One region of the Brevundimonas sp. 2YAF1 genome, then DNA from elsewhere that is predicted to be linked to it. Evidence: predicted binding sites of a transcription regulator. Region 1 holds the regulator's gene; each other region holds the start of a gene.
The links. The regulator LexA, encoded in region 1, represses DNA repair genes until DNA is damaged. The targets are predictions, from matches to a motif close to ATGTTCNCNANNTGTTCT.
Positions count from the first base shown of each region.

Region 2: the regulator LexA is predicted to act here: its motif matches at 7,055-7,072, upstream of AB4Y68_RS00780 (ATP-dependent helicase).
Region 3: the regulator LexA is predicted to act here: its motif matches at 8,091-8,108, upstream of AB4Y68_RS01490 (ImuA family protein).

Region 1 covers NZ_JBFRFI010000001.1:414,840-424,910, forward strand. The annotation lists gene AB4Y68_RS01885 (anthranilate synthase component II) at 1-472, shown strand, start outside; gene trpD (anthranilate phosphoribosyltransferase) at 478-1,530, shown strand; gene trpC (indole-3-glycerol phosphate synthase TrpC) at 1,527-2,336, shown strand; gene lexA (transcriptional repressor LexA) at 2,403-3,095, shown strand; gene AB4Y68_RS01905 (ComEC/Rec2 family competence protein) at 3,076-5,169, opposite strand; gene gltX (glutamate--tRNA ligase) at 5,249-6,664, shown strand; gene gltA (citrate synthase) at 6,730-8,031, shown strand; gene AB4Y68_RS01920 (hypothetical protein) at 8,193-8,351, shown strand; gene lpxB (lipid-A-disaccharide synthase) at 8,370-9,536, opposite strand; gene lpxI (UDP-2,3-diacylglucosamine diphosphatase) at 9,533-10,071, opposite strand, start outside.
Region 2 covers NZ_JBFRFI010000001.1:164,756-174,826, forward strand. The annotation lists gene AB4Y68_RS00755 (chorismate mutase) at 1-184, shown strand, start outside; gene AB4Y68_RS00760 (SPOR domain-containing protein) at 254-895, shown strand; gene AB4Y68_RS00765 (division plane positioning ATPase MipZ) at 992-1,837, shown strand; gene AB4Y68_RS00770 (molecular chaperone DnaJ) at 1,845-2,273, shown strand; gene AB4Y68_RS00775 (DNA topoisomerase IV subunit B) at 2,461-4,566, opposite strand; gene AB4Y68_RS00780 (ATP-dependent helicase) at 4,675-7,020, opposite strand; gene AB4Y68_RS00785 (hypothetical protein) at 7,170-7,355, shown strand; gene AB4Y68_RS00790 (hypothetical protein) at 7,368-7,697, shown strand; gene AB4Y68_RS00795 (DUF488 domain-containing protein) at 7,718-8,059, shown strand; gene AB4Y68_RS00800 (SIMPL domain-containing protein) at 8,116-8,835, opposite strand; gene AB4Y68_RS00805 (ribbon-helix-helix domain-containing protein) at 8,832-9,068, opposite strand; gene AB4Y68_RS00810 (DMT family transporter) at 9,285-10,071, shown strand, end outside.
Region 3 covers NZ_JBFRFI010000001.1:306,195-316,265, forward strand. The annotation lists gene lpdA (dihydrolipoyl dehydrogenase) at 1-443, shown strand, start outside; gene AB4Y68_RS01470 (cysteine synthase A) at 511-1,515, shown strand; gene gcvA (transcriptional regulator GcvA) at 1,512-2,462, shown strand; gene AB4Y68_RS01480 (error-prone DNA polymerase) at 2,468-5,857, opposite strand; gene AB4Y68_RS01485 (Y-family DNA polymerase) at 5,854-7,389, opposite strand; gene AB4Y68_RS01490 (ImuA family protein) at 7,304-7,960, opposite strand; gene AB4Y68_RS01495 (NAD(P)H-dependent oxidoreductase) at 8,279-8,881, shown strand; cobalamin riboswitch at 8,927-9,136, shown strand; gene AB4Y68_RS01500 (TonB-dependent receptor plug domain-containing protein) at 9,273-10,071, shown strand, end outside.

The sequences.
Region 1 (10,071 bases):
GGCGTTGAAGCCCGAAGCCGTGCTGCTGTCGCCCGGCCCCTGCGCCCCGGATCAGGCCGGCATCTGCCTGCCCCTGATCACGACCGCACCGCTGGACATGCCCATCTTCGGCGTCTGCCTGGGCCATCAGGCCATCGGTCAGGCCTTTGGCGGCGAGGTCGTCCGCGCCAAGACCCTGATGCACGGCAAGACCTCGCCCATCCTGCATGAGGGCCGCAGCGTCTTCGCCGGCCTGCCCTCGCCCTTCACCGCCACCCGCTATCACTCGCTGGCCGTGCGTCGCGAAACCCTGCCGGACGAACTGGAAGTCACCGCCTGGACCGCCGACGGCGAGATCATGGGTCTGGCCCACCGCACCCGGCCGATCCACGGCGTCCAGTTCCACCCAGAATCCATCGCCACCGAGCACGGCCACGACATGATCGCCAACTTCCTCGATCTGGCGGGCGTCAAACGTCTGGCGGCGGTCTGATCGCCATGGACGGTTTCAAGCCCCTGCTGGCCAAGCTGGTCGACGGACGCGTCCTGACGCCGGAAGAAGCCCACGCCTTTTTCTCCGCCTGCCTGCGCGGCGAGCCGACCCCGTCTCAGGTCGCCGCCGCCGTCACGGCCCTGCGCATCCGCGGCGAGACGGTGGACGAAATCGTCGCCTTCGCCACCGCCATGCGCGACGCCGCCCTGTCGCTGGATCACTCCTTCGACGAGGTGATCGACACCTGCGGCACCGGCGGCGACGGCCAGCACACCTATAACGTCTCGACGGCCGCCGCCTTCGTTCTGGCGGGTGCCGGGTTGAAGGTCGCCAAGCACGGCAACCGCGCCATCAGTTCCAAGTCCGGCTCGTCCGACGTGTTGGCCGCGCTGGGCGTCAATCTGGACGCCACGCCGGCGCAACAGGCCCGCGCCCTGGATCAGGCCGGCATCGCCTTCCTGTTTGCCCCCACCTATCACGGGGCCATGCGCCACGTCGGTCCGGTGCGGGCCGAGATCGGTTTCCGTACGGTTTTCAACCTGCTGGGACCGCTTTGTAATCCAGCACATGCGACGCGTCAGGTCATGGGCGTCTATGATCCCGCCCTGCTCGAACCTCTGGTCGAAGTCTTGGGACGCCTCGGCGCCCGTCGCGCCTGGACCGTCCACGGCCAGGGCCTGGACGAACTGACCACGACCGGCCCGACCGAGGTGGCCGAGTGGAAGGACGGCGCCGTCCGTCGCTTCACCGTCACCCCCGCCGACGCCGGATTGCCGCTGGCCACGCTGGACGACCTGCGCGGCGGCGACGCTCAGCACAATGCGGCGGCGCTGAAGGCCCTGCTCGCCGGTGAACGCGGCCCCTATCGCGACATCGTGGTGCTGAATGCAGCGGCCGCTCTGGTCGTGGCCGACCGGGCCGCGGACCTGCGCGAAGGCGCTGAACTGGCCGCAGCCGTCATCGACGACGGTCGCGCGGCCGTCGCGCTCGAAACCCTGATGCGCGTCACCAACACCCCTATCGAACCTGACCCCAATCCTAAAAAAGAGGCGGCATGACCGACGTTTTGGCGAAGATCGCCGCTTACAAGCGCGACGACGTGGCCGCCCGCAAGGCCGCGACCTCTCAGGACGCCATCGAGGCCCGCGCCGCCCAGGTCTCGCCTCCGCGCGGCTTCCGCGCCGCGCTGGAACGCGTCACCCAGGACACCGGCCGTCCCGCCCTGATCGCCGAGATCAAGAAGGCCAGCCCGTCCAAGGGGCTGATCCGCGCCGACTTCGACCCGCCGGCGCTGGCCAAGGCCTATGAGCGCGGCGGCGCCGCCTGCCTGTCGGTCCTGACCGACGGCCCCAGCTTCCAGGGCGACGACGCCTTCCTGGCCGCCGCCCGCGACGCGGTCGCCCTGCCCTGCATGCGCAAGGAATTCCTGGTCGATCCCTGGCAGGTGGCCGAAAGCCGCGCCCTGGGCGCCGACTGCATCCTGATCATCCTGGCCATGATCGACGACGCCCTGGCCGCCGAGCTGCTGGCCGAGGCCGAGCGTTTTGGCATGGACGCCCTGATCGAGACCCACGACGAGGCCGAAATGGCCCGCGCCTGCGCGCTTGTAAGCGATCGGGACGACGCCCTGGTCGGGGTCAACAACCGCTCCCTGCGCACATTCGAGGTCAATCTGGCCACGACCGAGCTCCTGTCTATGCTCAGCCCCGTCAAAGCCTTGCTGGTGGCCGAAAGCGGCATTTTCACCCCCGACGACGTCGTCCGCGTCGCCGACGCTCACGCCCAGGCCATTCTGGTCGGCGAAAGCCTGATGCGTCAGGCCGACGTCGAAGCCGCCACCAAGGCCCTGCTGGCGTTAAGTTGACATTAGGCAAGAACACTTACAGAACATCGACAACGGTTCACGCCTTGTTCTGGAAGCCCGATACCGATGCTCACCAAGAAGCAGCACGAACTCCTGATGTTCATCCATGAGCGCATCAAGGAGACGGGCGTCTCGCCCTCCTTCGACGAGATGAAGGAGGCGCTTGATCTGGCGTCCAAATCCGGCATCCACCGGCTGATCACGGCGCTGGAAGAGCGCGGCTTCATCCGCCGCCTGGCGCACCGCGCCCGCGCGCTGGAAGTCGTCAAGCTGCCGGAACAGGCCACGGCGGGCGCGCCGCGCGGCCATGCGGGCTTCAAGCCCGGCGTCATTGAGGGAGGCGGTCGTCCGAAGAGCGCCGAGCCGGCTAACGACACCCGCGAACTTTCGCTGATGGGCAAGATCGCGGCGGGCACGCCCATCGACGCCATCGAGCATGAAACCGCCCGCTATCCGGTGCCGGAAGCCATGCTGGGCGCGGGCGAACACTATCTGCTCGAGATCGAGGGCGACTCGATGATCGAGGCGGGCATCCTCAACGGCGACATGGTCATCATCAAGTCGACTGCGGACGCCTCGTCCGGCGAGATCGTGGTGGCCCTGGTCGAAGGCGAGCAGGCGACGCTGAAACGCCTTCGCAAGAAGGGCGCTTCGATCGCGCTGGAGCCCGCCAACCGCAACTACGAGACCAAGATCTATGGCTCGGATCAGGTTGCGGTTCAGGGCAAGCTGGTCGGCCTTATCCGCCGTTATCACTGAAATCGGGGTCGGCCTGACGGGTCCAGGGCCGCTGCCCGCGCACGTCGGCCGCCCAAACCGCTTTCCAGCCCTTGCCGACGCGCCACAACTCGACTGAGCCGCCGCGTGCATAGTCGACCCCGTCCAGCACCAACCGCCCGGCGCATGAGGCCGGCAGCGAGGCCAGCTCGGCGCGGCTGCTGACGACCGACGCCGAACGGCACAGGGCATCCAGTTGTTCCGCCGATGGCGGCTTCTTACCCCACCACAGGGCGACCGGCCCGGCCTCGGCCGATTCCGGCGTGCAGAGCGACCGCTTGCAGGTCCAGCCCTCGTCCGAGCGCGGGGTCAGGGTCAGGCCGCGCCGCCGCGACCATAGGTCCGCCGCGAACTGACGTACGCCGGGGCGCACGACGACCGCCGCGTCGCCCTGATGAAACGCGGCATTGGTCCCGCCGTCGCCGATCCACAGGTCGGGCGCGGTCGGGCGCGGCCAGATCAGCACCGCCGCCGCCAGCGGCAGGCCCAGCCAGCGCAACCGCCCTCGCCACAGGCAGATGAACAGGATGCCGAAAAAGGCGACCGGCAAAGCCGCTGCCGGGGCGCTCGCCACGGTCTGCACCGCCCCCGGTAGCTCCGCTGTCCAGTGGCCGATAGCCAGCATCAGATCGACGCCCTTGCCCGCCAGCCACAGGAAGGGCGCGCCCAAGCCCAAAGGCTCCAGCGCCGCGCCCAGCGCCAGCGCCGGCATCAGGATGAAGTCCGCGATCGGCGACGTGGCCAGGTTGGCGACCAGGCCGTAGATGGCCGTGCGGTTGAAATGCTGCATCGCGAACGGACCCGTCGCCATGCCCGCCACCAGACTGGCGGTGCAGGCGACCAGCAGCCAGTTCCCCAGTCGTTGGGCTGCGACGATGGGCCAGGGCGCCGAAATTTCCTTGATCCGGCGCGGCCAGACCTCGACCAGCGCCACCAGAGCCGCCGTCGCCGCGAACGACATCTGAAACCCCGGCGTAACGATGGCCTCGGGCTGCAGCAACAGGACGGCGAAGGCCGCAACCGCGAGGGCGTGCATGGTCACCGCCTGTCGGTCCAGCAGGATGGCGACAAAGGCGATGGAGGCCGTGATCGCCGACCGCTCGGCCGGCGGCGGTGCGCCCGACACCACCAGATAGGTCCCGACCGCGATCAGCCCCGCGACCGCCGCCACCTTCTTGCCCGACACCCGCAGCGCCAGCCACGGCCAGGCCGCCACGCCCAAGCGAACGCCGAAGAAGACGAAGCCGCCGACGATAGCCATGTGCAGGCCCGAAATCGACAGGATGTGGGCCAGCCCGGAATCGCGCATGGCGTCCAGATCCTCGCGCCCGATCCAGGTCTCGTGCCCCGTGGTCATGGCGGCGGCGATCCCGCCGGTCCGCTCGCCCAGCCGCGCCACGATCCGCTGCGCCAAGGCGTATCGCGCCGCATTGATCTTCATCGCCATCCGCACCCGCCACGGCGGCTCGGGCAGGACAGTCGGCCGCGTCTGGCCCAAGGCGAACAGCGTCCCGCCCATACCCTGAAAATAGGCGTTGCGGCCAAAATCATAGGCCCCCGGACTGGCCGGCGACGGCGGCGGATTCAGAATGCCATAGAGCCGCACCGCCGTCCCCGGCGCCGGCGGCTCGCCCCGCACCGTGGCCCGCAACCGCACCGGCGTCGCCTCGGGCGCCAGTCCTCTGATCCGCACCGGCGCCACGACGATTCGCGCGCCGCGCTCGCCGGGACTGTCGACATCCATGACCCAGGCCTCGACCATGGTCGGTTCGGCCAAGGCCGGGGCAATCGGCCCGCTGACCGCCTCGGTCCGCAGCTTGGCCACCGCCGCCCCGCTGCACAGACAGGCCATCATCAACAGGATCAAGGTCCAGCGTCGCGCCAGCCCCAACCGCCGCGCCGCCAGCCAGGCCCCGCCGGCCAGCACCGCCGCGACCATCAGCGGCCAACTCGCCGGCTCGACCTTCAGGGCAAAATAGATCGCGCAGCCACCGCCGAAGAAGACCGGCGCCCACAACCGCCACCGATCGGTCTGGTCCGCGACCTCGGCGCGCACCCCGTCAAGAACACTTACGGCAAGGCTTCGCTTTGGCGCGCGCGGGCGTATAAGGGCCTCCGCAACGGACCCCTTGTTTATGACCTCCCCCTCCTCGACAGTCGTCACCCGCTTCGCCCCCTCGCCGACAGGCTACCTGCATATCGGCGGGGCGAGAACCGCGTTATTCAACTGGCTGTACGCCAAGAGCCGCGGCGGGAAATTCCTGATCCGCGTCGAGGACACGGACCGCGAACGTTCGACCGACGACGCCGTAAAGGCCATCTTCGACGGCCTGTCCTGGCTGGAGCTGTTCGGCGACGAAGAGCCCGTCTTCCAGTTCGCCCGCGCCGACCGCCACCGCGAAGTCGCCGAGCAACTGCTGGCCTCGGGCCACGCCTACCGCGACTACCTGACCGCCGAGGAAACCGGCACCCTGCGCGATCAGGCCAAGGCCTCGGGCAAGGACTTCGTCTCGCCCTGGCGCGACCGTGAGCCTAGCGTCGACGACCTGGCCAAGCCGCACACCATCCGCTTCCGCCGCCCGTTGGATCAGGCCGTTCTGGTCGAGGACGCGGTGCAGGGCGCGGTGCGCTGGGATTCGGCGTCGCTGGACGATCTGGTCATTCTGCGTTCCGACGGCGCGCCCACCTACAACCTCGCCGTAGTGGTGGACGACCACGACATGGGCGTGACCCACGTCATTCGCGGCGACGACCACCTGAACAACGCCGCCCGCCAGAGCCTGATCTATGACGCGCTCGGCTGGACCCGGCCGACCTTCGCCCACATCCCGCTGATCCACGGCCCCGACGGCGCCAAACTCAGCAAGCGCCACGGCGCCCAGGCCGTGCATGAGTATGCCGATATGGGCTACCTGCCCGAGGCCATGCGCAACTATCTGGCGCGTCTGGGCTGGGCGCATGGCGACCATGAACTGTTCAGCGACGAACAGGCCCTGGAATGGTTCGACCTGTCCGGCGTCGGCAAGGCGCCCGCCCGCCTCGACTTCGACAAGCTGGCCCACGTCAACGCCCACTGGCTCAGGCTGGCCGACGACGACCGCTTGGCCAAGCTGACGCTGGACGCCCATCTGGCCAAGGGCCGCGCGCTGCAGCCCGACGACGAGGCTCGCCTGTTGCGCGCCATGCCCTTCGTCAAGGACCGCGCCAAGACCATCGTCGAGTTGGCCTCCCAGACCGAGTTCGTATTGAAGACGCGCCCGCTCGCCCTGGACGAGAAGACCTGCGGCCTGTTGACCGGAGAAGGCGGCGAACGGATTTCACGACTCCGTGAACGCCTCCGTCTTTTCCAGAGCTGGGACGTCTTCGCCCTAGAGGCCGAGCTTAAGGCTTTTGCAGAAGAAGAAGGCGTAGGCTTCGGAAAAATAGGACCTTCGATGCGCGGCGCTCTCACCGGCGGCGCGGTATCCCCGGATATCGCGCGAATTCTTGCGGCGCTTGGACGCGACGAAGGTCTCGGGCGCTTGGATGATGCGCTGCAACAGACTAAGTGAACACCCATAACCACGCAGGCCGACGCCTCCCCGCGCCTGGTCGAAGGAAAACAAAAGGGGCCTAGATGACTGAACAAGCGAAACCCGCCGGCACGGCGACCTTCACCTACGGCGACAAGAACGTCGAACTTCCCGTCCTCGCGGGCTCCACCGGACCGGACGTCATCGACATCCGCAAGCTGTACGCCTCCACCGGCGCCTTCACCTTCGATCCGGGCTTCACCTCGACGGCGGCGTGCGAAAGCGCCCTGACCTTCATCGACGGCGACGAAGGCGTCCTGCTGCACCGCGGCTATCCGATCGACCAACTGGCGTCGAAGTCGAACTTCCTCGAGGTCTGCCACCTGCTGCTACACGGCGAACTGCCGACCGCCGCCCAGTTCGAGAAGTTCGAAGAGAACATCACGCGGCACACCATGCTGCACGCTCAGTTCGACCGCTTCTTCGAAGGCTTCCGCCGCGACGCTCACCCCATGTCGATCATGGTCGGCACCGTCGGCGCCCTGTCGGCCTTCTATCACGACAGCCTGGACATCCATGATCCGGTGCAGCGCGACATCTCGGCCATCCGCCTGATCGCCAAGATGCCAACGATCGCCGCCCGCGCCTACAAATACCACGTCGGACAGCCCTTCATCTCGCCGCGCAACGACCTGTCGTACGCCGAGAACTTCCTGCGCATGTGTTTCGCCGTCCCGGCCGAGGACTATGTGGTCGATCCGGCCTTGGTCCGCGCCATGGACCGCATCTTTACCCTGCACGCCGACCACGAGCAGAACGCCTCGACCTCGACCGTCCGTCTGGCCGGGTCGTCGGGCGCCAATCCGTTCGCCTGTATCGCCGCCGGCATCGCTTGTCTGTGGGGCCCGTCGCACGGCGGCGCCAACGAAGAAGCGCTGAACATGCTCAAGGAGATCGGCACGCCGGACCGCATTCCTGAGTTCATCCAGGGCGTTAAGGACAAGAAGTACAAGCTGATGGGCTTCGGCCACCGCGTGTACAAGAACTACGATCCGCGCGCCAAGGTCATGCAGCAGTCGGCCTATGAAGTGCTGGCCGCCACGGGCCGTGAAAACGATCCGCTGTTCCAGGTCGCCAAGGAACTGGAACGCGTCGCCCTGTCGGACGAATACTTCACCTCGCGCAAGCTGTTCCCGAACGTCGACTTCTATTCGGGTATTACCCTGTCAGCGATGGGCTTCCCGACCACCATGTTCACGGTCCTGTTCGCTCTGGCCCGCACTGTGGGCTGGATCTCGCAGTGGCAGGAAATGATGGCCGATCCGTCGCAGAAGATCGGTCGTCCGCGTCAGCTCTACACGGGCCCGACGCAACGCGACTACGTGCCGATCGAACAGCGCGGCTGATCGACGGCCAAAAGCTGAAACCGAAAACGCCGGGGCGAGAGCCTCGGCGTTTTTTGTTCGGCGACGCTCCACTCAACAGGCGCCGCGCTCCAGCCGCGCCGACATGCTAGACTGGCGACATGAGCGACCATAACGACGACGAACCCGTCCCCGCCAGCGCCATGGATGACATTCCGGGCGAAACGCCAGTCCAGCGCGCGCTTCGGCTGAAGCAGGCGGCGCTCGACGCCCGCCCCAAACCGCCCCGCGGCGGCCGCTTCCAGCGCGAACAGGCCGCCCGCATCAAGTCAGGCGCATCGCGCCCGTGGATGAGCAAGTGACCGCCTGATTTGGCGCGGTCAGCCGCCGCGCGCTGCGATGATTCTTAACACGGCGTCCGCCGCCAGTTCGGACGGATCGGGTCCGCCCCGCCCCATCAGGTCCAGCGCCCCGGTCTGGCGGGTGGCCTGATCGGCTGAGGCCTGCGGGTCCGCCAGCAGGCGGCCGACGGCGCCGGCGAGGTTCTCGGGCGTGGCGTCGTTCTGGATGAACTCGGGCGCGATGCGCTCGTCGGCGGCGATGTTGAACAGGGTGATGTGCTTGGCCGTCACCAGATGCTTCATCAGGGCGTAGCTGAGACCGTCGATCCGATAGGCGATGACCATGGGAGCGCCGGCCAGCGCCAGTTCGGTCGAGACCGTGCCGCTGGTGGCCAGGGCGACATTGGCCGCCTTCATCGCATCATACTTGTTAGATTCCTGCACCAGATGGGCGCGGAAAGGCCAGGCGGCGACGTGACCGGCCACGTCGGCGGCGACCGTTCCGGCGGCGATCACGGCGATTTCAAGCGACGGGTCCGCCGCCTTCAACCGCTGAACCGTCGCCTCGAACACGGGCGTCATGCGGGTGATCTCGCTGGGCCGACTGCCCGGCAGGACCAGCAGCAGGGGCGCGTCGGGGGCGATGCCGCGCGCAGCGCGGAAACGGGCGCCGTCGGCGCTCGCCATGTCCACATGCAGGGCCTGCGAGCCCACGACCGTCGTCGGCAGGCCCTCGCGCTCGAACCAGGGCGCGTCGAAGCTATAGAGCGACAGCAGGTGGTCGACGCTGGCGGCGAGCGTCTTGGCTCGGCCCGGACGCGAAGCCCAGACCTGAGGCCCGACATATTTGATCAGCGGCACGCCCGGCAGCACCTCGCGCAGCGCCTTGGCCACGCGGATGGTGAAGCCCCAACTGTCGATCAGGACGACCGCGTCGGGCCGCTCGGCCTTGGCCAGTTCGACCGTGTCGGCCACCCGACGCTTGACCAGACCATAGGCCTTCAGCCCCTCGATCCAGCCCAGGATGGACAGTTCAGCGATGTCGAACGGGCTGACGACGCCCTCGGCCGCCATCTTGGGACCGCCGACGCCGACGAAGCTGGCGTCCGGTCCCAGCCGCACCTTCAGCGCGTGCGCCAGTCCAGCGCCCAGGGCGTCGCCCGACGCCTCGGCGGCCACCAGCATGATCTTCAACGGACGGCTCATGCTTCGCCCCAGACATAAAGGCCCAGACGATCGGCGGTCTCGCGGATCGCGTCACGGTCGATCAGGATCAGCCGTCCGGCCCGTCCGCCGACGCCCGCCAGACCAGCGGCGGCGGCCAGTTCGAGGGTGCGAGGGCCAATGACCGGCATGTCCACCCGGAGGTCCTGAATCGGCTTCGGCGCCTTGCCCAAGGCACCCTTCAGAACGCCGGGGGCGCCGTGCAGATCAGCGGGCAGACCGGCGACGCGCGTCAACATTGCGTCAGTGCCCTCCTGCGCCTCGACCGCCAGCACCAGTCCCTCGCAGACGACCGCGCCCTGACCGATATCCAGTTCTCCTGATTTTTCAGCGACGTGCAGCGCCTTCCTCAAGTCCTGAAGTTGCTCGTTCGTCGGCGTCAAGGTGCCCAAGGCGCCAGGCGCCAGAGCCTCTCCGCCCAGAATGTCGTCCGCGCCCTCGACCGCATAACCCTCGGCCTCGAACACCGACAAGATCTTGCGCAACAGAGCGTCGTCGCCCCTGGTCGCCGCCGCCA
Region 2 (10,071 bases), 250 kb from region 1:
CAAGATTGATCCGCCGGCCCTGCCGACGGGCCGCCGCGTGGTGGTGACGGTCGGCGGCGACGCCGGCGACGGTTCCGGCTCGCGCCGTTGGGGCCTGAACACCCACCACGGCTGGACCCTGGCCCTGACCGACGCCGACGTGGCGCCGGGCGAGGCGGAAGGCTGCGTCGGGGCCATCGGCTGATTAAAGAGTGAACGGGCGTTAAGCCTGTTCCTCAACCCTGTCTCAAAGAGCGGCGTCCACTGTGGCGCTATGAACGCTTCTGTCATTCTGCGGCTTGGTTCGGTCGGCGCCCTCGCGGCGCTGCTGGCCGGCTGCGGCATGACTGAGGCTGATCCTCATCGTTTCGAAAGCGTGGCGGATCAGATTGCGGCCATTCCGCTGTCGAGCCGCAGCGCTGAACCCGCGCGTGAGCCCGCCGGGCCGCGCAACGCTCGGGAGGCGGGCCTGCGTCCGCTCAAGGTCGAGCTTCTGACGCCGCATCAGTTGTGGGACGCCCGCGACGGGCTGACGAGCAAGGCTGCGGCTGTCCTGCCGGCCATGCCGCCGGTGTTTCTTGATCCTGAGGCGCCGCCCGCCGTGCAGGCGGCGCAGCAATCGGCTGCCAAGCCGTCACGGCCCGCCGTGGTCGCCGCGTCCTCGTCCAGCGCCCTGATCCAACTGGGCGCCTATGCCAGTCAGGCCTCGGCCCAGGCGGCGTGGGAGCGGTTGGGGCAGGGGACCAGCGGTCTGAACCCCGTCTTCGAGCCGGTCGAGGTCAACGGTCGGCGTCTGATCCGGCTGAAGGTTCGCGCCGGATCGGCTCAGGCCAAGGCCCTTTGCGCCAAGGCCGCAGCGGCCGATCCATGGTGCGTTCGGGCCGCAGCTGGCGCATCGTCCACAGGCGCAGCTTAAGGTTTCGTTGACGACTGACGCCCTTGGCCCGATCTAGGGGTCTAGGGGCGGGCTGCGAACGATTGAGTCGCGTCTGTCGAAGCAACGGAATCCAAAATGGCGCAGCCTCAGGTCATCGTCATCGGCAATGAAAAGGGCGGGGCGGGCAAGTCCACCCTGGCCATTCACATCGTCACCGGCCTGCTGCACGCGGGCAAGAAGGTCGCCATCATCGATCTGGACCTGCGCCAGCGGTCGATGGAGAAGTTCTTCTCGAACCGTGGGGCGTGGACGGCGGCCAATGCGCAGCCCCTGCCCATGCCGATCGTGCCCGACATGGGCGACGGCAAGGCGCTGGCCAAGGCCGACGAAGCCGAGCAGTTGGCCCGGTTCGAGGCTGCCTACGCGGAGGCGCAAGGGTCCGCCGACATCATCCTGATCGACACGCCCGGCGGCGACACCGCCCTGTCGCGCGCCGCCCATGCCCGCGCCGACCAGATCGTCACGCCGATGAACGACAGTTTCGTCGACTTCGACCTGCTGGGCGAGGTCGATCCGGTGACGCTGGATCTGAAAAAGCCCTCCATCTATTCCGAGAGCGTCTGGGAGGCGCGCAAGCACCGCGCCATCACCGAGGGCCGTCAGGTGACGATCGACTGGATCGTCGTCACCAACCGCCTGGCCGTGGCCGAGGCCCGCAACCGTCGCCGTCTGGAAGAGCGGATGATGAAGCTGGCCAAGCGCGTCGGCTTCCGCGTCGGGCCGGGCCTGCGCGACCGGGTCATCTATCGCGAGTTGTTCCCCTTCGGCCTGACGGTCGCCGACTTGTCGAACGACATCCGCCCGGTATCGGTGTCCCTGGCCCACGTCGCGGCGCGTCAGGAGTTGCGCAATCTGATGCAGGCCCTGGGTCTGGACGACGCCAAAGGGGGCTCGTTGTCTCCGCTGGACGCGGCGGCCTGATCGTCCCATGGGCCTGATCTGGCTGGCGCTCGCCGCCGTGGCGGTCTGGGCGCTGGTCCGGTTGGGCCGCCAGACCGAGCGCGCGCGGCGCGGCCACTGGCGCATTTCCGCGACCATCCTCAGCACGGCCCTGTTCGCGGGAGCGGTTCTGGCCGCCTCCCGCGGGGTCTGGCTGGCGGCGGTGGGGCTGGCGGGGGCAGGCCTGTGGCTGGCGGTTCAGTCGCGCATTCGCATCGTGCCGCCGCGCGCCCCGCGGACTGAGCGTCTGTCTGAGGCTGAAGCGCGGGCTATCCTGGGCGTCCCGGCAGACGCCACGCCTGAAGCCATCCAGTCCGCCTGGCGTCGTCTTATGGCGCGGGCACATCCTGATCAGGGCGGCACCGAAGGGCTGGCCGCGCGCGTCAACGCCGCGCGGGATCGGTTGCTGAAGGGGTGAACTCGATCCTCCCCTGCGAAGCGGGGGAGGGGGACCATGCGGAGCATGGTGGAGAGGGCGAGCGAGGGGCGCTCGATTTTGAAGTGAGTTTCGGGTGGTTCGAAGGGACGAGGGCAGCGTTTGCTTCCGCCCCCTCCACCGCCTGCGGCGGTCCCCCTCCCCCGTAAACGGGGGAGGATCGCCTCGATTAGACGTCCAGATCCGCGACGGCGAAGCGGGCGTTGTCCTGGATGAACTGGTAGCGGGCCTCGGCCTTGCGGCCCATCAGGCGTTCGACCAGATCTTCGATTTCTTCTTCGCTGTCGGGCAGGGAGACGCGGGCCAGGGTCCGCTTCTTCGGATCCATGGTGGTCTCCTTCAGCTGGGAGGCCATCATCTCGCCCAGGCCCTTGAAGCGCCCGATCTCGACCTTCTTGCCCTTGAAGACCGTGGCCATCAGCTCGTCGCGGTGGGCCTCGTCGCGGGCGTATTCGCTCAAGGGGCCGGCGCTGATGCGATAGAGCGGCGGCAGGGCCATGAAGAGGCGGCCCTGGCGGATGGTCTCGGGCATGGAGCGATAGAAGAAGGTGATCAGCAGCGCCGCGATGTGCGCCCCGTCCACGTCGGCGTCGGTCATGATGACGATACGCTCGTAGCGGAGGTCTTCGATGTTGAACCGGGCGCCCGGCTGGACGCCGAGGGCCAGGGCCAGGTCGGACAGTTCGACGTTGGCGCGCAGCTTGTCTGCGGTGGCCGAGGCGACGTTCAGGATCTTGCCGCGCAGGGGCAGGATAGCCTGGGTGGTGCGGTCGCGCGCCTGCTTGGCCGAGCCGCCAGCCGAGTCGCCCTCGACGATGAAGAGTTCGGTGCCCTGGGCCGATTGCCGCGAACAGTCGGACAGCTTGCCCGGCAGACGCAGCTTGCGGGTGGCGGCGGCGCGCTGGACTTCCTTGTCCTTGCGGCGGCGCAGGCGGTCCTCGGCGCGGTCGATGACGAAGCCGAGCAGGGCGTTGGCCTGTTTCGGACTTTCGGTCAGCCAGTGGTCGAACGGGTCGCGCAGAAGCTGTTCGGTCAGCCGCTGGCCCTCGGGCGACGACAGGCGGTCCTTGGTCTGGCCCTGGAATTCCGGGTTGCGGATGAAGACCGAGATCAGGGCGCCGGCGTTGGCGATGACGTCCTCGGCCGTGATCTGGGCGGCGCGCTTCTCGTTGATCAGTTCGCCATAGGATTTCAGGCCCTTGACCAGGGCGGAGCGGAAGCCCGCCTCATGCGTGCCGCCGTCGGGGGTCGAGACGGTGTTGCAGTAGGAGCCGATGAAGCTGTCGACGTCGCCGAAGCCGATGGGCGACCAGGTGACGGCCCATTCCAGCGCGCCTGCCTCGCCCTTTTTCTCCGCGCGGCCGGCGAAGACGGGGGTGACGGTTTCCAACTCGCCCACGCGCTCGGCCAGGGCGTCGGCCAGACCGCCGGGGAAGTGCAGGGTCGCCTCGGCCGGGGTGGCGTCGGTGATGCGTTCCGGGGCGCAGGTCCATCTGATCTCGACGCCGCGGAACAGATAGGCCTTGGCGCGGGCCATGCGGTAGAGACGGGCGGGTTTAAAGGCCGCGCCGACGCCGAAGATTTGCTCGTCCGGATGGAAGCGGATCAGGGTGCCCTTCTTCTTCGAGGGGCCGATCTGCTGGATGGGGCCTTGCACAAGGCCGCGGCTGAAGGACTGCCGCCACTCGAAGCCGTCGCGCCAGACCGTGACGTTCAGATGGTCCGACAGGGCGTTGACCACCGAGACGCCGACGCCGTGCAGGCCGCCCGAGGTCTCATAGGCCTTGCCCGAGAACTTGCCGCCCGAGTGCAGCACGGTCATGACGACTTCCAGCGCCGACTTGCCCGGGTGTTTGGGGTGGGGGTCGACCGGGATGCCGCGCCCGTCGTCGCGAACCGACAGGAAGCCGTCGGCGTCCAGATCGACGGTGATCAGCTTGGCGTGGCGGGCCACGGCCTCGTCCATCGCGTTGTCGAGGACTTCGGCGAACAGGTGGTGCAGGGCGCGCTCGTCGGTGCCGCCGATATACATGCCGGGGCGCTTGCGGACGGGCTCCAGCCCCTCCAGCACTTCGATCGAGGAGGCCGAATAGCCGGTGGCGGCCGCCGTCGCCGCACTGGCGTGCGACGTCAGTTCGACCTTGGGCTCGTGCGCGACGGGGGCCGGAGCCGGGATGGGCGCCGGGACAGGCGCTAGTGCGGGTGCGGGCGCTTTTTCCGGAACGCTCGGTTGGGTGGGTTCAGGGTCGTCGAGCGTGGAGAAAAGGTCAGCCATCTACGCAGTCTGGGGCGATTCGGGGTTCGATCTGGTAGGCCCCGCGCCGGTTCGACGCAAGCGCGACGCCGGGGCGGCAGGTTGTTGTGGAGAAGCCTGTGCGGCGATTCACGCCTTCTCCACGAAGCTGTCGATGACCTTCTTCTCGCCGGCCTTTTCGAAGGCGACGACCAGCTTGTTGCCCTCGACCGCGCGGACGGCGCCGTAGCCGAATTTCTGGTGGAAGACGCGGTCGCCGCGCGACCAACTGGAACCGGCCTTGGGGACGGCGGTGGCGATCAGGCGGCCTTCGCCCTCGATGACGGCCTTGCGAGCGGGCGTTGAGGCGGAACGCGCCGGTTGGCCCGAGGTGAAGCTCTGGGCGCGTTTCCAGCCGGGGCTGGAATAGCCGCTGCCGAAGGAGGGGGCCTCGTCCCAGCGGCTCTTGGCCTCTTTCATGCCGGTTGAGGCGCCGTAGTAGCCGGTGTCGGACTGCGGCTCGACGTGGGCAAGGGGCAGTTCGTCGACGAAGCGGCTGGGCAGTTGCGAGGTCCAGCGGCCATAGACCAGACGGTTGGCGGCGAAGCTGATGCGCGCGTCCTGCTTGGCGCGGGTGACGCCGACGTAGGCGAGGCGGCGTTCCTCCTCGAGGCCCTTAACGCCCTTCTCGTCGATGCTGCGCTGCGAGGGAAAGACGCCTTCCTCCCAGCCGGGCAGGAAGACCAGCGGGAACTCCAGCCCCTTGGCGCCGTGCAGGGTCATGATCTGGACCGCGCCCGTCTCGGACTCGGGCGCGGCCCGGTCCAGGTCCATGACCAGGGAGACGTGCTCCAGATAGGCCTGCAGCGTCTCGAACGCCTGCATGGCCTGGGTCAGTTCCTTGAGGTTGTCCAGGCGCGTCTGGCCGCTGGTGCGGTCGGCCTTCTGCATGTCGGTGTAGCCGCTCTCGTCCAGCAGGGTCTCGGTCACCTGCCAGTGGGGCGTGCCCATGGTCGCCAGGTCGCGCCAGCGGTCGAGGTCGCGCACGAAGTTGGCCAGGGGCGTGCGGGTGCGGGCCTGAAGCTCGTCCGTGGTGATCAGGTGGCGGACGGCCTGCATGGCCGAGACGCCGTTCTCTCGCGCGATATGCAGGATTTTCTGGACGCTGGTCTCGCCGATGCCGCGCTTGGGCACATTGACGATGCGCTCGAAGGCCAGATCGTCGTCCTCGGACTGGATCAGGCGGAGGTAGGCGTGGGCGTCGCGGATTTCGGCGCGCTCGAAGAAGCGGGGGCCGCCGATGACCTGATAGGGGACGGCCAGCATGACGAAGCGTTCTTCGAACGCCCGCATCTGGAAGGAGGCGCGCACCAGGACGGCCATGTCCTTGTACTTCAGACCGGTCTTGCGGGCGGTCTCGATCTCGTCGGCGATCAGGCGGGCCTCGGCCTCGCCGTCCCAGACGCCGCGCACGCGGACCTTGTCGCCGCTGTCGTCCTCGGTCCACAGGGTCTTGCCCAGACGGTCCTGATTGGTCGCGATCAGGGCCGAGGCGGCGCCGAGGATGTGCTTGGTTGAGCGGTAGTTGCGCTCCAGCTTGACGATCTTGGCGCCGGGGAAGTCGCGTTCGAAGCGCAGGATGTTGTCCACCTCGGCCCCGCGCCAGCCGTAGATCGACTGATCGTCGTCGCCGACGCAGCAGACATTGCCGGTCGAGGCGGTCAGCAGCCGCAGCCACAGATACTGGGCGACGTTGGTGTCCTGATACTCGTCCACCAGGATGTAGCGGAACCGGCGGCGATATTCCTCAGCCAGATCAGCGTGTTTCGACAGGATGGTCAGGTTGTGCAGCAGCAGGTCGCCGAAGTCGCAGGCGTTCAGCGTGGCCAGCCGCTTCTGATAGGCGGCGTAGAGGGCGTGGCCCTTGCCGTTGGCGAAGTCCTCGCCCGGCGGCAGCTTCTCGGGCGTCCAGCCGCGGTTCTTCCAGTGGTCGATCAGGTGGGCCAGCGACTTGGGCGTGTGCTTCTTGGTGTCAATATTGGCGGCTTCGAGCAGCTGTTTCAGCAGCCGTTCCTGATCGTCGGTGTCCAGGATGGTGAAGCTGGATTTCAGTCCGACCAGTTCCGAATGGCGTCGCAGGATCTGGGCCGCGACCGAGTGGAAGGTGCCGAGCCAGCGCAGGCCCTCGGCCGAGGGGCCGATCAGGTGGGTGATCCGCTCGCGCATCTCGCGCGCGGCCTTGTTGGTGAAGGTGACGACCAGCAGTTCCCACGGCTTGGCCCGGCCGGTGGCCAGGATGTGGGCCAGACGGGTGGTCAGGACGCGGGTCTTGCCGGTGCCGGCGCCGGCCAGGACCAGAACCGGCCCCTCGGTCGTCTCGACCGCCAGCCTCTGTTCGGGGTTCAGGCCGGACAGGTAGTCGCGAACGCCGGCGGCGCCGTCGGGCGACTGGGCGCGCGCGAGGTCGGAAATGCGGGGGGCGGGCAGGTCGGTCACAGGATAAGCGGCTCACGCAAGGCGGATTCGGAGGAGAACATAAGCAGCACAGAGACCAAAGTCAGGCCCTTGCGAAAAATGGCCGGCGGGAACCGCCAAGCCTGACCCCCGTTCTCTCGACCTCAGGGGAAGCGATGGAAGGGAAACGAATGGCTGAGAGCTCAAGCGGAGGCGGCAACGCCGGACTGGCTTTTATCGTTGGCGGCCTGGTGGTCGTGGTGGCGGTCTTGGCCTGGTTCCTGTTTGGCAGGGGCGGCGTGCCGGAGACCAAGAAGGTCGACGTCGATGTGAAGCTGCCAGAGGTGTCGGCGCCGGCCGCGCCGGGCGGTCAATAAAGGAGCGCTGGAATGACGGATCCCAATATCCCGCCGCCTGATCGCGTCGTGCATCAGACGACGATCAACACCACGACCCCTGAACGAAAGGGCGGCGGCGGCTTGCTGGCCCTCATCGTTGGCGGGCTGATCGTCGCGGTCGCGGTGATCGGCTGGTTCCTCTATTCGGGCGGACGTCCCGCCGCGCCCGAGGCGCCGGACGTCAATCTGAACATCAATGTTCCGAGGCCCAAGCTGCCGGAGGCGCCGAGATTGCCTGACCGGCCGGTCTTGCCCGACGTGCCCCGCCCTGCCGAGCCGCCGACCGTTTCGGCGCCGACGCCCGAGCCTCAGGGCCGATGATGGGACGGGGACCGGTCAAGGTGGCCCTAAAGCGCGCCTATGAACCCGCCGCCTCTGATGACGGTCAGCGCGTTCTGGTCGACCGGCTGTGGCCGCGCGGCGTGAGCAAGGACAAGGCGGCGATCGATCTGTGGCTCAAGGAGATCGCGCCCAGCACCGGCCTGCGCCAGTGGTTCGGCCATGATCCCGCGCGATGGGACGAGTTCCAGCGTCGCTACCGGGCCGAACTGGACGCCAACACCGAGATCGTGGCGCAATTGACCCAGGCGATCCGCGCGGGGAAAACGACGCTGATCTATGGCGCGAAGGACGAGGCCCACAACGACGCCGTCGTGCTGGCGGCCTATCTGGAAGGGAAGTGAGCAGTCATATCCCACCGCTCATCCCCGCCTTCGCCGGATGAGCGCGGTTTGGAGGCCTACTTCAGCCGGTAGCTGATGGTGGTGACGACGCGGACCTTCTTGTTCAGGGACGTGGCTTCGTCGCCAGTCCCGTCGCGGGGCAGGATTTCGAATGAGCCCTGACCCGCTGACTTGATCGGCCCCAGCGGGGCGCCGGAGTCCTTGGCGAACTGGACGGCGCCGGTGCGGGCGGCGGCGGTGGCCTCGGCGATCATGGCGGGGCGGACGTCGTTGAGCTTGGTGAAGATGTAGGACGGTCCCTGGAAGTCCTGCAGCACCACGCCCTGACGGACCAGGTCGTTCAGGTTGCGGGTGGTGGTCTGGACCCGATCGACGTCGTTGGTGCGCACATTCACCGTCTGGGTCAGGATGAAGCGCGGCCCGCCGGTCTGGCTGGCGTATTCGCGCGAGCGGGTGTCGACGACGCCCAACTGACCCAGGTCAACCGCGGTGTCGGGATAGCCCTGAGCCTTGAGGAACTGGCGCACGATGACCAGATCGCCGTCGATGCGGGCCTGAACCTCGGACAGGACCTCGCCAGAGGCGGTGAAGCGGATCGGCAGGACGGCCAGATCGGCCTTCACGTCGCGCTCGGCCAAGCCGCGCACGGTGACGGAGCGGTCGCCCACGCGGGCGTTGACCACGCCCTGGCCGATCAGCGCGCCCCCGCCGATCAGGCCCACGGCCAGCAGACCGCCGATGACGGCGGCGGGGATCAGGCGGTTGTCATTGGTCATATGTCTGTTCCTGCGAAGCTGCGGTCGCCGCCGGTCCATTGCAGGGCCAAAACCCGGCAGGCCGAGGCGAGGGGGCGGCGGCCGCGCCATTCGTCGATACGGATCAACAGAGCGGCGCGGCCGAGGTTCAGTTCAGCCCCGATGGCGTCCAGCACCGCCCAGAATTCCGGTTCCAGCGCCACAGAGGTGGCGTGGCCGGACAGGAGGACGGAACGCTTGGCGAGGCTGCTCACGGTTTAGCGGACGCCGAGGGCGAGCGGGGCGATCAGCGGAAGGAAGCGCATCGGAGAGATCCTGTTCACGGGCGAGCTTAGCAGAACGTGCGAGCGTCACATAAGGCTGCAAGACGTGAGGCGCGGCAGCCACGATCAGATGCTAACGGAGGTCCCGGTTTCGTTTCCGTGAGTCGCCTTGAGGCCCTGCCTGTGACCCAGCCTGTGAAGTCCCCGATGTCTCCAGCCGCGCTGGCGCTGGGCGGGATCGGCGTCTGCGCCCTGATCTGGGGCACGACCTGGTACGCCATCACCTTCCAGCTGGGCGCCGTCGATCCGGTGGTGTCGGTGGTGATGCGCTTCGCCATCGCGGCGGCGGTGTTGGCCCTGGTGGTCAAGGCGACCGGCGGACGATTGGCCATGACGCGGCCGCAGCACCTGATGGCCATGGGCCAGGGACTGTTCTCCTTCGCGATCAGCTACGCCTTTGTCTATGCGTCCGAGGAGAAGATCGCTTCGGCCGTAGTGGCGGTGATCTTTGCGGCTCTGGCCTTTCTCAACCTGATCCTGTTCCGCGTGGCCTCCAAGCAGAAGGCGGCGCCGGCGGCCTGGCTGGGCGCCGGCATGGGGGTGGTCGGGGTGGCGGTCCTGTCGGGCGGCGAGGTCATGGGCGCCGGCCTGGGGCTTCATGCCGTCGAGGGCGTGACCTTCGCCCTGATCGCGGTGGTCGCCTCGGCCTTCGGCAACTGGTTCGCCTGGAAGGGCCAGCAGGCGGGCGCGCAGGTCCTGCCGGGCACGGCCTGGGCCATGGCCTACGGCACCGGCGCTCTGGCGCTGTACGGCCTGGTGACGGGGGTGTCGTGGTCGGTGGCGTGGAGCCCGGCCTATGTCATCTCGCTGCTGTATCTGTCGCTGTTCGGGTCGGTGATCGCCTTTGGCCTGTACTTCACCATCGCCCGGGCGCGCGGCTATGCCCTGGCCAGCTATATCTCGGCCCTGACGCCGCCCATCGCCATGCTGGTGT
Region 3 (10,071 bases), 110 kb from region 1:
TGGCGCACAAGGCATCGCACGAAGGCATCCACGCCGCCGAGCACATCGCGGCCTACAAGACGCCGAACGTCCATTCGCCCATCGCCGGCTGCACCTACGCCCAGCCGCAGGTCGCCTCCGTTGGGATCACCGAGCAGGGCGCGCGCGCCGAGAAGCGCGAGGTCAAGATCGGCCGCTTCCCGTTCCGCGTGAACGGCAAGGCCGTGGCGGCGGGCGAGGTCGACGGCTTCGTCAAGGTCATCTTCGACGCCAAGACCGGCGCCCTGATCGGCGCCCACATGATCGGCCACGAAGTGACCGAGATGATCCAAGGCTACGTCACCGCCATCACCATGGAAGCGACCGAGGAAGACATCCACGGCATCGTCTATCCGCACCCGACCATGTCCGAGGCCATGCACGAGGCCGCACTCGACGCCTATGGCCGCGTGATCCACATCTGATCCGGTTGTTAGAATTTCTGAACTGTGGCTAAGAGGATCGCCCTCTTCTCCACGGTTCGGAAGTTCCATGATCGTCGCGCCTGATGTTCTCGGCCTGATCGGCAACACGCCTATGGTGCGCCTGAAGCGCGCGTCGGAGCTGACCGGCTGCGAGATTCTCGGCAAGGCCGAGTTCATGAACGTGGGCGGCTCGATCAAGGATCGTGCAGCGCTCAGCATCATTCGTAAGGCGCGGGCGTCGGGCGCGCTCAAGCCCGGCGGCGTCATCGTCGAGGGTACGGCGGGCAATACCGGCATCGGCCTGGCCCTGGTCGGCGCGGCGCTGGGCCACCCGGTTGTCATCGTCATGCCGCGCAGCCAGACGGACGAGAAGAAGAGTGCGGTTCGTCTGCACGGCGCCCGTCTGATCGAGGTCGATCCGGCGCCCTTCGCCAGCCCCAACCATTTCGTCGCCTATTCCCGCCGCCTGGCCGAGGAACTGAACGAGAGCGAACCGAACGGCGCCTTCTACGCCGATCAGTTCGACAACCTGGCCAATCGCCAAGCCCACTATGAAGGCACCGCGCCTGAAATCTGGAAACAGACGGACGGCGAGATTGACGGCTTCATCTGCGCCGTCGGTTCGGGCGGGACGCTGGCCGGATGCGCCGCCTATCTGCGCGAACAGAAGCCGGACGTGCAGATCGGCCTGGCCGACGTGCCGGGGGCTGCGCTCTACAGCTGGTTCACCGAGGGCAAGCTGACCGGCGAGGGCTCCTCGATCACCGAGGGCATCGGCGTCAACCGCATCACCGGCAATCTGGAGGGGCTGACGGTCGATCATCCCTATCGGATCGAAGACGCAGAATTCCTGCCCATCCTGTTCGATCTGGTGAAGCATGAGGGCCTGTCGCTGGGGCCGTCCAGCGGGGTGAATATCGCCGGGGCCATTCGCATGGCGCGCGACCTGGGGCCGGGCAAAACCATCGTCACCGTTCTGTGCGACGCCGGGCAGCGTTACGCCAGCAAGGTCTATGACCCGGCCTTCCTGACCGCGCGCGGCCTGCCGACGCCGGAGTGGCTGAGCCGATGAGCCGCAAGAAGGACGCGCCCGTCGACAGCCGCATTCCGCCGCTGAACGCTCTGAAGGCGTTCGAGGCCGCCGCGCGCCGCCTGAACATCACCCGCGCCGCCGAAGAGCTGTCGGTCACGCCCGGCGCCATCAGTCAGCAGATCCGCATTCTGGAGCAGCACGCGGGCGCGCCGCTATTCCACCGCGAGGGACGCCAGATCGCCCTGACTGAACTGGGCACCGAGCTCTATCCGCTGCTGCACGACGGGTTCGACTATCTGAAACGGGCAGGGGACCTTCTGTACCGCCCCAACCGCCGTCACGCCCTGGCGATCAGCGTGCCGCCGTCCTTCGCCGCCAAATGGCTGGCGCCGCGCATCGCTCGGTTCTCGGCGGCTCACCCCGAGGTGGAGGTCTGGATGTCGGCGGACATGCGTCTGGCCGACGTCGGCGGCGGCCGCGTCGACGTGGCGGTGCGTTACGGCCGGGGCGACTATGCCGGCGTGCGGTCCGAGCGCCTGTTGTCCGCCGATGTGACCCCCGTCTGCAGTCCGGCCTTGCTCACCGGGGCGCATCCGCTGAAGCGGCCGGCGGATCTGGCGCATCATGTCCTGATCCATTTGCGTCCGGGCGAACTGGAAGAACCACGACCGGATTGGCCGACCTGGCTGGCCGCCCGCAAACTGAATCAGATCGACGCCTCGGCCGGCCCCCGGTTCGATCAGACCGCGCTGGCGATCGAAGCAGCGGCCCACGGTCAGGGGGTCGCCTTGGCGCCCTACGCCTTCGTCGCTGACGATCTGGCGTCGGGCCGTCTGGTCGCGCCCTTCGCCGACGGCGCGCTCTCTACCGAGTTGGCCTATCACGTGCTGACACGGCGTAGCGGCGTGTCCGAGCCCGCCCGCGCCTTCGTGCGATGGATGAAGACTGAGATTCAAGCTGCTGAACAGCGCGCGGACGACCTCTAGCCGGATCAGTGGAAATCCCGCGAACTGGGCAGGATGCGCACGTCGCGCGGATGACGATGGGGCGGCTGACGCGGCGGCTGCGGGTGGGCGACGATGTCGACGCGGGCCAACTGGACGTCGGCGACATGGTCCTCTGACAGGCGAGCCAAGTCGGCGGTGCGATCGACGACGCGGCGGGCGACGACGTGGACGACGCCTTCGGGGCTTTTCTCGACCACGCCTTCGACCTGCATCAGCCGGGCGGCCATGACCTCGCGGCGAAACTGTTCCAGCATCCGCGCCCACAGGACGATGTTGGTGATGCCGGTCTCATCCTCCAGGGTGATGAAGACCGCGTTGCCCTTGCCCGGCCGCTGACGCACCAAAACTACCCCCGCGACCCGCACAACCGAGCCGCCGCGTTTGGCCTCGGTTTCGGCGCAGGTCAGCACCCGGTCGGCGGCGAAGACGGGGCGAAGAATGCTCATCGGGTGGGCCTTCAGCGACAGACGCACGGTCTGGTAGTCGGCGGCGACGTGCTCGCCCAGCGGCATCAAGGGGAGTTGTGCGTCCGGCTCGGAGCCCAACTCGCGGGCGCCGCGCTCGCGCGCCTCGGCGGCGGCGAACAGGGGCAGGGGATCATCGTCGGGCAGGCGCCGCACCGCCCACAGTGCCTCGCGTCGGTCCTGGCCCAGCGAACGGAAGGCGTCGGCGTCGGCCAGCTTGCGCATCGCTGCACCGGGCAGTTCAGCGCGCCGGGCCAGGGTCTCGATGTCGGCGAAGGGCTGCTCCGCCCGCGCTGCCGACAGGCTGTCGGCCCAGTCCTTCTTGAAGCCGTCGATTTGGCGCAGGCCCAGGCGCAGAGCCGGTTCGCACGACGTCGGCTCCAGGCTGTTGTCCCAATCGCTGTGCGAGACGTCGATGGGCCGCACCTCGACGCGGCCGATGTCCTGCGCCTCGCGCACGATCTGGGCCGGGGCGTAGAAGCCCATAGGCTGGCTGTTCAACAGTGCGCAGGCGAAGGCCGCCGGGTGGAAGCATTTGATCCACGACGAAACGTAGACCAGCCGGGCGAAGCTAGCCGCGTGGCTTTCCGGGAAGCCATAGGAGCCGAAGCCCTTGATCTGTTCGAAGCAGCGCTGGGCGAAGTCGGGGTCGTAGCCGCGCGCGATCATCATGCCGACCATCCGGTCTTCATAGGTGTGCAGGGTCCCGTCGCCGCGGAATGTGCCCATGGCCTTTCGCAGTCCGTTGGCCTCGGCGTCGGTGAACTTGGCGGCGACCATGGCGACCTTCATCGCCTGTTCCTGAAACAGGGGGACGCCGAGGGTCCGGTGCAGCACCTGCCTCAGCTCGTCGGGCGGGCCGTGGTCGGGCGAGGGCGGGGGGTAATGAACCGCCTCGATCCCGTTGCGTCGTCGCAGATAGGGATGGACCATGTCGCCCTGGATCGGGCCGGGCCGGACGATGGCGACCTGGATGACTAGGTCGTAGAATTTCCGGGGCTTCAGGCGCGGCAGCATGTTGATCTGGGCGCGGCTCTCGACCTGAAAGACACCGATGGAGTGACCCCGGCACAGCATGTCGTAGACCTCGGGCCGTTCCGCCGGGACGGAGGCGAGGTCATGTTCGACGCCTTCATGGGTCTTGAGCAGGTCGAACGCCTTTCGGATGCAGGTCAGCATGCCCAGCGCCAGGACATCGACCTTCATCAGGCCGAGTTCGTCGATGTCGTCCTTGTCCCATTCGATGAAGGTGCGATTGGCCATGGCCGCGTTGCCGATGGGGACCGTCTCGTCCAGCCGCCCCTGGGTCAGGACGAAGCCGCCGACGTGCTGGGACAGGTGGCGGGGGAAGCTGAGCAGGCGCATCGCCATGCCGACGGCGCGGCGGATCATCGGATTGGTCGTGTCCAGCCCGGCTTGGGCCACGTGGCCGTCGCTGATCTCGTCGCCCCAACTGCCCCACTGGCTGGAGGCCAGGCGGGCGGTGACGTCCTCGGTCAGGCCCAGAACCTTGCCGACCTCGCGAATGGCGCTCTTGGGACGATAGCGGATGACGGTGGCGGCGATGCCGGCGCGCTGACGGCCATAGCGATCATAGATGTACTGGATGATCTCCTCGCGCCGCTCGTGCTCGAAATCGACGTCGATGTCGGGCGGCTCGTCGCGGTTGGACGACAGGAAGCGTTCGAACAACAGGTCGTGGCAGGCCGGGTCGACGCTGGTGATGCCCAGCACGTAGCAGACGGCGGAGTTAGCGGCGGAACCCCGCCCCTGACACAGGATGCCCTTGTTCTCGGCGGTGCGGACGATGTCGTGGATGGTCAGGAAGTAGGGCGCCAGGTTGCGCTCGGCGATGAAGGCCAGTTCCTTGTCAAGCAGGGCTTGGACCTTGGGCGGCGCGCCGTCCTCGTAGCGGATCGGCGTGCGGCGGCGGACCAGTTCTTTCAGCCAGCCCTGCGGCGTCCAGCCGGGCGGAATGGGTTCTTCAGGGTATTCGTACTTCAGGTCCTTCAGGTCGAAATCGACGCGCGACAGGAAGGCGGTCGTCTCTGCTATCGCCTCGGGCGCGTCGCGGAACAGGCGGGCCATTTCGTCGGGGGATTTCAGCCAGCGTTCGGCGTTGGTCTGCAGACGGCGGCCGGCGCTCTCGATGGTTACGCCCTCGCGGATACAGGTCAGGACATCCTGCAGGTCGCGCTCTGACGGGGAATGATAGAGGACGTCGTTGACGGCCAGCAGCGGCGTGTTCGTGTTCGCCGCCAGCATCTTCAGCCGAGCCAGCCGCCGACGATCATCGCCGCGTCTCAACATGGCGGCGGCCAACCAGACCGCGCCGGGCGCGGCCTTGGCCCCGCGCGCCAGCACAGTCTCTAATCCAGCCAACTGATCGGGCGGAACGACGATCAGCAGCAGACCTTCAGGATCAGCCAGCAGGTCGCTCAGGCCGATCTCGCACTCGCCCTTCTTCGCCCGGCGATTGCCCAGGGTCAGCAGCCGGGTCAGCCGGCCCCAGCCCGCGCGCGTTTCGGGATAGGCGATGATGTCAGGCGTGCCGTCGTTGAAGACCAGTCGCGCGCCGGTCAGCAGGCGGAAGTCCGCCGCGCGGCGCTTCACTTCTTCCGAAACGGCCAAGTCGTTCAGCGGATCGTCCATGAAGGCGAACTCGCCGGGACCGCTGCCCTCGCGCGCCTTCTCCGGCGGGTTCAGACCCACAGCCCGCAGTTCCCTTAGCGCGCTCCACGCCCGGACCACGCCCGCCACCGTGTTGCGATCGGCCAGCCCCAGACCCGCGTGGCCGCGCAGGAGTCCCGTCAGCACCAAGTCCTTGGGGTGGGAGGCGCCGCGCAGGAAGGAGAAGTTGCTGGTCGCGGCCAACTCGGCGTAGTCGCCCATGGGAGGCAGGCCGCTCATGCGAACAGGCCGTGGATGAACCAGCGCGGTTCGGACGTCTCGCCATAGAGGCCCTGACGGAACAGCCAGAAGCGGCGACCGTCCTGATCCTCGATCCGGTAGTAGTCGCGGGTGCGCTGATCCGGCGCCCGCCACCATTCGCCGCCGATCCGTTCCGGCCCCTCGGCGCGCACGACTTCATGCAGGACCCGGCGCCAGCGGAAGCGCAGGGGCGAGCCGTCGGGCACTTCGGCCAGAGCCTCGACCGGCTGGGGCGGATCGAACATCTGTAGCGGACGTAAGGGCGGATCGTCGGGATCGAGGTCGGGCCAGGTCTCGCCGCCTGGTCGCGCCGACGCGGGGACCAGCCGCGCCGCGCGCTCAGGGATATGCGAGGCGAAGGGCTCGAAACGCAGCACCGCCTCCGGTCCCAGACGGGCCGTCAGCCGGTCGATCAGGCGGCTGAAGGCCTCCTCGCCGGGCGTCTCGCGTTCCAGCCCCTGCTGGGTCGGCGTCAGGGTCTGGGTCCAGGGGACCGACATCCGCATCTGGTCGAAGCCGAAGCCGGGGTCCAGCGGGTTGGACAGGGCCGCCATCCGCTCGCGAAACAGCCGCAAGGTCGCGGGCGCGTCGCGCGTCGGGCGGCCGGTGCGGACGACGATGCGGCGCACTTCGCCGTCCACGCGATAGAAGCCGGCCTCGAAGGCGCGCCCGCCCTGACCGGCCAGATCCAGCCGGTCCATGGTCTCGACCAGCAGGTCGGACAGGACGCGCTCGATGTCCTCGGGGGCCGAGACCGGCTCGAAGAAGACGCGGTCGACGACCACGGGGGCGGGCGGGCGATGCGGGGTGATGCGCACGTCCTCGTCGCCCAGAATGCGCGCCAGCCGGGCGGGAAAGTCGGCGCCGAAGCGGGCGGCCAGGGGCGCGCAGGGCCGGTCGTCCAGATCGGCCAGACGTTTCAGCCCGGCGCGACGCAGGGCCTGTTCCTCTTTGTCAGACAGTTCCAGGGCGGCGACCGGCAGACGGCGCGCGGCGGCGCGATCCTCGCCTTCCGCGAAGATCCCACCAGGGCCGAAACGCGCCAGCGCTCGCGCGTTCTGGGGCGTTCCAGACAGGGCGCTGCGGACCTGCAGGCCGATGCGGTTCGCCCGGGCCTGCGCCGTCCTCATCAGTCCCGCCTCGCCGCCGAACAGGTGGGCGCAGCCGGTCACGTCCAGCATCAGGCCATGGGGCGGGTCCAGAGCGATCATCGGGGTGAAGCGGCCGAAATCCTCAAGCACGCGCGCCAGCAAGGCGGCGTCGACGTCGGGCCGGTGGGCGACGGTGCGTAAGGTTGGCGTCCGCGCCCGCGCGTCGGCCAGGGTCAGGCCGGGCGTCAGTCCCGCCCGCGCCGCCGCCGGATCGACGGCCGCCAGGCGCAGCGCGCCCTTGATCTTCTCGACCAGAACGACAGGCGGCGCGTCCTCAGGCGGCGTGACGGCGTCCTGCTTCTGACCCCTTTCCTGACGCCACAGCCGGTCGCTGGGCAGCCAGGGGAACCAGACCGCCAGATAGCGGCGTCGGCGGGCGGAATGATCGCTGCTCACGATCCCACTCCATGATCCAGGTTCCGGTCGCCCCGCCGCCGCGCCGCCGCAGCAGGGTCGCGGAAAAAGACGGTCGGCCCGGCGCCCCGCCTTCCAGAGGTTCCGAGGCGCAAGATGTGATCGACCAGCGGGTCTCAGCCGCACTGGGGCAGGGGGCGGCCCCCGCCCGCGCCAGGAACAGGGTCGCGCCGCCGGTTTCCGCCGCCAGCGCCAACCGTCGACTAGCCGTCAGGCTGAAGGCCTTGGCCTCGCCCCATGCGCTCAGCAGCACGGCTCCGACGGCGGGACTGCGCAGGGCCTCTTCGCCCACGGCCAACAGGGTCTGGACGTCGCGCGCCCGCACCAGCAGAAGATCGCCTGGCGACAATCCCATCTCGTGCAGTCCCGGCCCGTGCGGTCGCCCGGATTCCTGTCCCATCATCTCGTGCAGCCCCCAGACGATCGGCCGCCCCGCCGCCGCCTTCAGCGCCAGCCCCAGTCCGAAAGCATTGACCGCCACGGCGTCAGCCGGCGTAGCGGCATAAAGGTCGTGCAAGGCTTGAGGCGCAACTTCGACAGGAAATGCCTCAGAAGCGCCGAGGGGCATGCGTGGCCTACGGCCGGAGAATTTGTCGAGCGTCTGCAACCGCCCCTTGAGAGCGATCAGACGACCATCGCGTGAACTGATGTTCTTCATTTGTTCTATATGCCGCCACAAGCCCTTCTGGTGTCAAGCGCGGCCGAAAACAAATCGCACTGTCGCCCGGCGACGCGGCGCGCAACGAAACGGCTCGCGCGTTTGTTGGCAGTGCTGAAGACGTGCGGCGGCGGCCGACCACAGCCGGACGCTGATCCTCGCTCTGAAGAGGTTGCGATGAAACAGGTGCTGATTGTCGTCCATCCCCGCGTTCACAGCTTCACCATGGCCATGGCCGAAGCCTATGGCGCGGCCGCCCGGGAGGAGGGTGCCGAAGTCGATCTTCGCGATCTCTACAGGATGGATTTCGATCCCTTGCTGCATCCCGGCGAGATGCCGGATCACGACGGATTCGCGCCGCGCGCCGACGTGGTCAGCGAGCGTTCGGCCATCGGCGACGCGGATGTGTTCGTCTTCTTCTATCCGCTTTGGTTCAACGCGCCGCCGGCGATGCTCAAGGGCTATGTCGAAAGGGTGTTCGGCATGGGGTTCGGCTATTCGTCTTTCGGACGCGACGGAAACCGACCGCTGCTGGGCGGACGAAAGCTGGCCAGCTTCTCCAGTTCAGGCGCCCCGCAGCACTGGGTCGAACGCTCGGGCGCCTGGGACGCCATGCGCAAGCATTTCGACGACCATTTCGCCGCCGTGACCGGGCTGGAAGTGATCGGTCACTACAATATCGGCGGCGTCCACAGCGGCGTGCGGGAAGACGCTGTCGAACGTCACGCCGCGAGCGTAGCGGAACAGGCGCGGCGGATCATGCGGACCTTCCAGTCTTGAGCGCGGCAGGGGGCTCTCCAGTTGACCTGACCGGCGCGCGGCCCTACTGCCACGGTCGCGTCAGGTTCCCCGCAAGGGGATCAAAAGGGAACGGAGTTTGATGCTCCGGCTGTTCCCGCAACTGTAAGCGGCTAGCCCGCGCGTCATTAGCCACTGGCGATCTGGACGGCCTCAAGCCCGAAAGACCTCTGGGAAGGCGACGTGCACCGGCCTTGATCCGTGAGCCAGGAGACCTGCCTGTCGCCGTCGTTCTCCGCGCGGTCGGGATGTGCCGAGCGGTCGAGGTGACTCGTGTGACGACAAGTGGAAACCTGCCGCGTCCGCGGCCCCTTCCGCGCGTCCGATCGACGCTTGGGAGAGGCGTGGGGCGGCGTCGTCAATGGAGCCCCGGATGAACCGGATCGCCTACGCCTCTCTCGCCGCCGCCAGCCTGCTGGCCGCATTCCCCGCCGTCGCCGATGAGGTCGATCAGAAGGCTGCCGCCCCTGACGTGGCCGGTCGCGCCGCCGCCAGTCAGGTCGCCGACGTCATCGTCACCGCCAACCGCTCGGCCCAGCCGGCCCAGCGCGTCGGCGCCTCGGTTACCGTCCTGACCCAAGCCGCCATTGAGGCGCGCCAGAACCCCGCCGTGGCCGAGCTTCTGGCCCAGACGCCGGGTGTCAGCTACACGCGCAACGGCGGGATCGGCGCCGCCAGCAGCCTGAACATCCGCGGTGCCGAGGGCCATCACACCGTCGTCCTGATCGATGGGGTCAAGCTGAACGACCCGTCCTCGACCCAGGGCGGCTATAACTTCGGCAATCTGCTGGTCGGCGACACGACCCGGATCGAAGTCCTGCGCGGCGCCCAGTCGACCCTGTGGGGCAGCCAGGCCATCGGCGGCGTGGTCAACATCGTCACCGCCGAGCCGACCGAAGCCCTGCAAGGCTCGCTCGACGCCGAAGCTGGCGCGCGCGGCACGACCTATTTCCGGGGCGGGATCGGCGGGGCTGGTGATCGCCTCAGCTGGCGTCTGGCGGCCAGCCGCTATTCGACCGACGGCTTCTCGGCCTATGCGACCGGGACCGAGGACGACGGCTACGCCAACACGGGCCTGTCGGGGCGTCTGAACCTCAAGCTGACGGACGCGGTGTCGCTGGACCTGCGCTCGGTCTGGTCGGACGGACGGGCCGATTTCGACGCCTGGAACG